Regions from separate parts of the Streptomyces sp. NPDC007264 genome, predicted to be linked through region 1. Evidence: predicted binding sites of a transcription regulator. Region 1 holds the regulator's gene; the other holds the start of a gene.
What was found. Region 1 encodes HspR, which represses chaperone genes until heat shock. Its sites were predicted from a motif close to TTGAGNNNNNNNNNCTCAA; they were not measured.

Region 1 (3,410 bases):
GACGGTCAAGGCCGACGAGGGCGACGAGGCGGGCGAGGACAAGGAGAGCGGTGGCCCGGACGAGGGCTGACGTACACGCCGGTGTGCGCCGGTCGGGCGTGAGGAAGGAGGGACGTCGGGGATGAGCACCAAGGACTTCATCGAGAAGGACTACTACAAGGTCCTCGGCGTCCCCAAGGACGCCACCGAGGCCGAGATCAAGAAGGCGTACCGGAAGCTCGCCCGCGAGTTCCACCCGGACGCCAACAAGGGCAACGCCAAGGCGGAGGAGCGTTTCAAGGAGATCTCCGAGGCGAACGACGTCCTCGGCGACCCCAAGAAGCGCAAGGAGTACGACGAGGCCCGCGCCCTCTTCGGCAACGGCGGCTTCCGCCCCGGCCCCGGGGCGGGCGGCGGCTCGTTCAACTTCGACCTGGGTGACCTCTTCGGCGGCCAGGGCGGCCAGGGCGGCACCGCCGGAGGAAGCTTCGGCGGCGGTCTCGGCGACGTCTTCGGAGGCCTGTTCAACCGCGGCGGCGGCGCGGGCACGCGGACGCAGCCGCGGCGCGGCCAGGACATCGAGTCCGAGGTCACGCTGAGCTTCATGGAGGCGGTGGACGGCGCGACCGTGCCGCTGCGCATGTCCTCGCAGGCGCCGTGCAAGGCATGCTCGGGCACCGGCGACGAGAACGGCACACCCCGCGTGTGTCCGACCTGCGTCGGCACCGGGCAGGTGGCGCGCGGCTCGGGCGGCGGCTTCTCGCTGACCGACCCCTGCCCGGACTGCAAGGGCCGCGGGCTGATCGCGGAGCACCCGTGCCCCGAGTGCAAGGGCAGCGGCCGGGCGAAGTCGTCCCGGACCATGCAGGTCCGCATCCCCGCGGGTGTCACGGACGGCCAGCGCATCAGGCTGCGGGGCAAGGGCGCGCCCGGTGAGCGGGGCGGCCCGGCCGGCGACCTGTACGTGGTCGTCCACGTGGACGCGCATCCCGTGTTCGGCCGCAAGGGCGACAACCTGACGGTGACCGTGCCGGTGACGTTCGCGGAGGCTGCGCTCGGTGCGGACATCCGGGTGCCCACGCTCGGCGGGCCCCCGGTGACACTGAAGCTGCCTCCGGGCACGCCCAACGGGCGCACCATGCGTGCGCGCGGCAAGGGCGCGGTCCGCAAGGACGGCACGCGCGGCGACCTGTTGGTGACGGTCGAGGTGAGTGTCCCCAGGGACGTTTCGGGGAAGGCTCGTGACGCGCTGGAGGCGTATCGCGAGGCAACCGCGGGGGAGGACCCGCGGGCGGAGCTGTTCCAGGCCGCGAAGGGAGCATGACCAGATGGACGGCCGTCGACGCAATCCGTACGAACTGACCGAGGAAACCCCGGTCTACGTCATCTCGGTGGCGGCCCAGCTCTCCGGCCTGCACCCGCAGACGCTGCGCCAGTACGACCGCCTCGGCCTCGTGTCCCCGGACCGCACGGCGGGCCGGGGCCGGCGCTACTCGGCCCGCGACATCGAACTGCTCCGTCAGGTGCAGCAGTTGTCGCAGGACGAGGGCATCAACCTGGCCGGCATCAAGCGGATCATCGAACTGGAGAACCAGGTCGCCGCGCTCCAGTCCCGCGTCGCGGAGCTGGAGGCCGCGCTGGACGGCGCGGCCGCGGCGATGCGGCAGCGCGAGGCGGCGGTGCACGCCTCGTACCGCCGCGACCTGGTCCCGTACCAGGAGGTCCAGCAGACCAGCGCGCTGGTGGTGTGGCGGCCGAAGCGGCAGCAGCAGACGGACTGACGGCATCTCGTCCCAAGGGCCCGGAGGCGGACGACCTCCGGGCCCTTTGCCGTGTGCTGTCGGAATGAAGGGATGCCGGGGAGGCGCCGGACGGGCCGCCGTGACGGATCGTCGCCGACGGGTGGCGTACCGCTGTGCGCCGGGGGTGGTGTCTTCAGGTCACGAAGATGTGCGGGTGGCACATGCGCACATGGCGCCCTTTGTCTTCACTTGACCTCCACAGGAATGCCGTTGCCATCTCGTTAACGCCTACTTCTTGACGGGTCCACCGCCGCCGCGTTGGCTTTCAGCCACCTGGGTCTCAAAGCTGCCCCTCCGCCCGGAAGGCGCCTGATGTGAACACTCGTACTCCTCGGAGAACCGCTGTGCGTCGAACCGCCATAGCCCTGGCCGCGTCCGCGTCGGCCCTCTCGCTCGCCGCGTGTGGCGCCATGGACGGAGTCGACGCGGGCAGCACCCCCGTGACGTTGAAGAAGGGCAACGACATCACGGTGGGTCTGCTTCTTCCCGAGAAGGAGAACACGCGTTACGAGAAGTTCGATTACCCCATCATCAAGAAGCAGGTCACGGCCCTGACCCACGGCGAGGGCAAGGTGGTGTACGCCAACGCCGACGCGGACGCGGCCGAGCAGGGCAGGCAGCTCGAGCAGATGATCGCCGACGAGGTGGACGTGCTGCTCGTGGACGCGGTGGACGCCAAGGCCATCGCGCCGGGCGTCAAGAAGGCCAAGGACGCGGGCATCCCGGTGATCGCCTACGACCGGCTCGCGCAGGGTCCGATCGACGCCTACGTCTCCTTCGACAACGAGCTGGTCGGCCAGGTGCAGGGCCGCTCCCTGGTCGAGGCGCTCGGCTCGAAGGCGTCGTACAGCAAGATCGTCATGATGAACGGCTCGGTCACCGACCCCAACGCGGCGCAGTTCAAGCAGGGCGCCCTCGGCGAGCTCGGCGGCAAGGTGAACATCGTCAAGACGTACGACACCACGGACTGGAAGCCGGAAGTGGCCAAGGCCAACATGGCGGCGGCGATCCGGGCGGTCGGGCTGAGCAACATCGCCGCGGTCTACTCCGCGAACGACGGCATCGCCGGCGCCGTCATCGACGCACTCAAGGAGGCGGGGATCAGCAAGGTCCCGCCGGTGACCGGCCAGGACGCGGAGCTCGCCGCGGTGCAGCGGATCGTCGCGGGGGACCAGTACATGAGCGTCTACAAGTCGTATCCGCAGGAGGCGAGCAACGCCGCGGAGATGGCGGTGGCGAAGGTCCAGGGCCGCTCGATCGAGTTCGACGCGCTGACCCGTGACAAGGTCGACAGCCCGACCCAGAAGAGGATTCCCGCCATGCTGGTGCCCGTGGTCGCTCTGACCAGGGAGAACATCAAGGACACGGTGATCCAGGACGAGATCTACACCGTGAAGGACATCTGCACCGCCGCGTACAAGTCGGACTGCCAGGCGATCGACCTGAAGTAGCGGCGCGGGGCGGGCGGGTCCTCCTCCCCTCCACCGGCCCGCCCGCCCCTCGCCGCCCACCCCGCCCTTTGCCGTTCCCTTGTGCAACTTCTCGCCGCCCGCGACCACTCCGTGTCGCGGGCGCCGCCGTGTACGGGCCCTGCGGGCCCCAACCCCCCCATCCGCTTGATGCAGTGGA
Region 2 (3,410 bases), on a different contig from region 1:
GGGTACGCCCCGGGCAACCGGGACCTCTTCGGTACGCACCCGCTGGAACCCGGCATTCCTGAGGGTTCCTTCAAATTCCGGAGAGGGCTGCGCCGACCACACCGCGAGCACCCCGCCGGGCCTCAACACCCTTGCGCAGCTTGCGAGTCCGGCCTCCGAGTACAGGCTGTCGTTGTCCTCCGTGACCGTCCAGCCGGGCCCGTTGTCGATGTCGAGGCACAGCGCGTCGTACGTGTCCGATGTCTCATTGACGTACGCGACGAGATCCGCTTCCAGCACGCGGGTGCGCGGGTCGGCCAGGGCGTCCGCGGAGAGCGCGGACAGGGGGCCGTCGAGGTGCCAGTCGATGACGGCGCGCTCGCGCTCCACGATCGTGACGCCGCCCCAGCGCGGGTCCGCGGCGGCGTGTGCGAGCGAGAAGCCGACGCCGAGTCCGCCGATCAGCACGTCAGGGCCGGGGCGATCGTCCAGGGCGTCGCGGGCGACGTCGATCAGCAGCCGCTCCGAGCGCCCGTCGGAGGTGTCCATCAGGAAGCAGCCGTTCGCGATGATCTGGAGCAACTCGCCGTGGCGCCGTAACACGACCTCGCCGTGCGGGCCCTGGCGCCGGTCCAGGACCTGGGGCGCGTCGTGAATGTCGTGTCGATGGGGCATGGGCCTCATTCTGGTGACGGGCGGGGGTCGCGGACGAGGGATTTTCCCGAAGGGGGCACACGGGCACACGGCCGAACGCCTGCGGCCGCGCCGCACGCGCGCCGCGGGTGCCGTGCCGCGGCGCGCACGTCCGACCGGGCGTCGCAGTCATGAACAGCCGTTCGGGGATACGGTCGCCGGACGTACGGCCCGGGTGGGAAGTTGCGGTGAATCGCGTCCCGCGTGGCGTCGGTCGTGGACAGCGACCCGTGGGGCGCCAAGGGTGGGGCGTGACGGAAGGAGCGCCGCGCCGTGGAACGTCCGGTCCCGCCTGCTGACGCCACGCTCATGGCCCCCGCAGCGGGGACCCGGCTGCTGGACGGCATGCCGCGCCAGCGCTCGGTGCCCCCTGCCCCGGCACCGGCCGTGCCGAAGGCTCCGGCCCGCAGGACCGTCCCGTGCCCCGGGCGGCTCCTGCCGACGCCGACCGGTACGCCGTTTACCTTCGGATACGCCGTCGTGCTCGTCGTGACGTCCCTGTTCGCCGAGTTGGCCGACCCGTCGCTCGTGCACACCCTGCACCAGGAGTCCAGCACCGACGTGGCCCATCTGGCGCACAGCCCGGTGCGGGTGCTGGTCGCCAGCGCGCTGTGGATCGCCGGCGGGCTGACCTCGGCGTACGCGCCGGCCTTCCTGTTCGTCCTGACGGCGCTGGAGCGGCGGACGGGGGGCGTGCGCACGGCCGTCGTCTTCCTGCTCGGCCATGTGCTCGCCACCCTGGCCACCGAGGTCCCGGTGGCTCTCGCGGTGCGGGCGGGCCATCTCCCCGGCAGTTCGCTGCACCGCCTCGACTACGGCATCAGCTTCGGTGTGGCGGCCTGCCTCGGCGCTCTGACGGGCCTTCTGCGGCCCTGGCTGCGCCGGACGGTGCTCATCGGGTACGGCGGGGTGCTGCTCGAGGCCCTGGTCGCGTGCACGGATCCGCTGACCGACTGGGGCCATGTGCTGTCCCTGGCGATCGGGATCGGCGCGGGGCCGCTGGTACGCCGCTGCGGGCGGACGGGCCTTCCGGTCGCGCGGCCTCGGTCGGCCGAATCGGCCGCGGCCGGCTGACCCGGTCGGACGGTACGCGGACCGCACCCGGGGCGGTGCCCGGGCCGCCGCGCGGGCGGGCAACGGCCGTCCGTCCGGCGGGGGTTCGCCCCCGCAGGCGGCGAGCAGGCGGCGCGGCGATCGCTCACAGCGAACACCCCTTGGGGAACAATCGCATCGCGTGCTGCATTGAGTCGGCATAGCTCAACTTGACTGCCGAAGGGGAGATCATGGCTTCGACGTCCACACCGCTCACCCTGCCCGTGCTGCCGCTCGACGGCGAGGTCGTGCTGCCCGGGATGGTGGTTCCGCTGGACCTGAGCGACTCCGAGGTGCGCGCCGCCGTGGAGGCGGCGCAGGCCGCCGCTCGTGCCGAGCCCGGAAAGCCCAGGGTCCTCCTGGTCCCACGCATCGACGGGGCGTACGCGGGCACCGGTGTGCTCGGCACCGTCGAGCAGGTCGGCCGCCTCGCCGACGGTGACCCGGGCGCCCTGATCCGGGGCCGCGGACGGGTGAGGATCGGTGCGGGCACGACGGGGCCGGGAGCGGCACTGTGGGTCGAGGGGACCCGGATCGAGGAGACGGTGCCCGACCCCCTGCCGGGACACGTCGGCGAACTGGTCAAGGAGTACAAGGCCCTCGCCACCAGCTGGCTCAGGAAGCGCGGTGCCTGGCAGGTCGTGGACCGCGTCCAGGCGATCGACGACGTCTCCGCGCTCGCCGACAACTCCGGCTACTCGCCCTTCCTGACGACCGAGCAGAAGGTGGAGCTGCTGGAGACGGCCGACCCGGTCGCCCGGCTGAAGCTCGCCACCCAGCAGCTGCGTGACCACCTCGCCGAGCAGGACGTCGTCGAGTCCATCGCCAAGGACGTCCAGGAGGGTGTCGACAAGCAGCAGCGCGAGTTCCTGCTGCGCCGCCAGCTGGAAGCGGTCCGCAAGGAACTGCGCGAGCTGAACGGCGACACCGGGGAGGGCGAGGAGTCCGACGACTACCGCGCCCGCGTGGAGGCCGCCGACCTCCCGGAGAAGGTCCGTGAGGCCGCCCTCAAGGAGGTCGACAAGCTGGAGCGGGCCAGCGACCAGTCCCCCGAGGGATCGTGGATCCGCACCTGGCTCGACACCGTGCTCGAACTGCCCTGGAACGAGCGCACCGAGGACAGCTACGACATCCGCGGTGCCAAGGCCGTCCTGGACGCCGAGCACGCCGGCCTGGAGGACGTGAAGCAGCGGATCACCGAGTACCTCGCGGTGCGCAAGCGGCGCGCCGACCGGGGCCTCGGCGTGATCGGCGGGCGACGCGGCGGCGCCGTCCTCGCGCTGGTCGGCCCGCCCGGTGTGGGCAAGACGAGCCTCGGCGAGTCCGTCGCGCACGCCATGGGGCGGAAGTTCGTCCGGGTCGCGCTCGGCGGCGTGCGCGACGAGGCCGAGATCCGCGGCCACCGGCGTACCTACGTGGGCGCGCTGCCCGGCCGGATCGTGCGCGCGGTCAAGGAGGCCGGGTCCATGAACCCGGTGGTCCTGCTCGACGAGATCGACAAGGTGGGCTCCGACTTCCGCGGCGACCCGGCGGCCGCCCTGCTGGAGGTTCTGGACCCGGCCCAGAACCACACCTTCCGGGACCACTACCTGGAGGTCGAACTCGACCTGTCCGACGTCGTGTTCCTGGCGACCGCGAACGTCCTG

Region 2: the regulator HspR is predicted to act here: its motif matches at 1,915-1,933, upstream of lon (endopeptidase La).

What each region holds. Positions count from the first base shown of each region.
Region 1 is NZ_JBIAFD010000001.1:400,729-404,138, forward strand. Features, by position in the region: gene grpE (nucleotide exchange factor GrpE) at 1-70, shown strand, start outside; gene dnaJ (molecular chaperone DnaJ) at 122-1,303, shown strand; gene ACFYMU_RS01790 (heat shock protein transcriptional repressor HspR) at 1,308-1,760, shown strand; gene ACFYMU_RS01795 (sugar ABC transporter substrate-binding protein) at 2,126-3,232, shown strand.
Region 2 is NZ_JBIAFD010000003.1:121,716-125,125, reverse strand. Features, by position in the region: gene ACFYMU_RS05600 (spermidine synthase) at 1-654, opposite strand, end outside; gene ACFYMU_RS05595 (rhomboid-like protein) at 982-1,746, shown strand; gene lon (endopeptidase La) at 1,956-3,410, shown strand, end outside.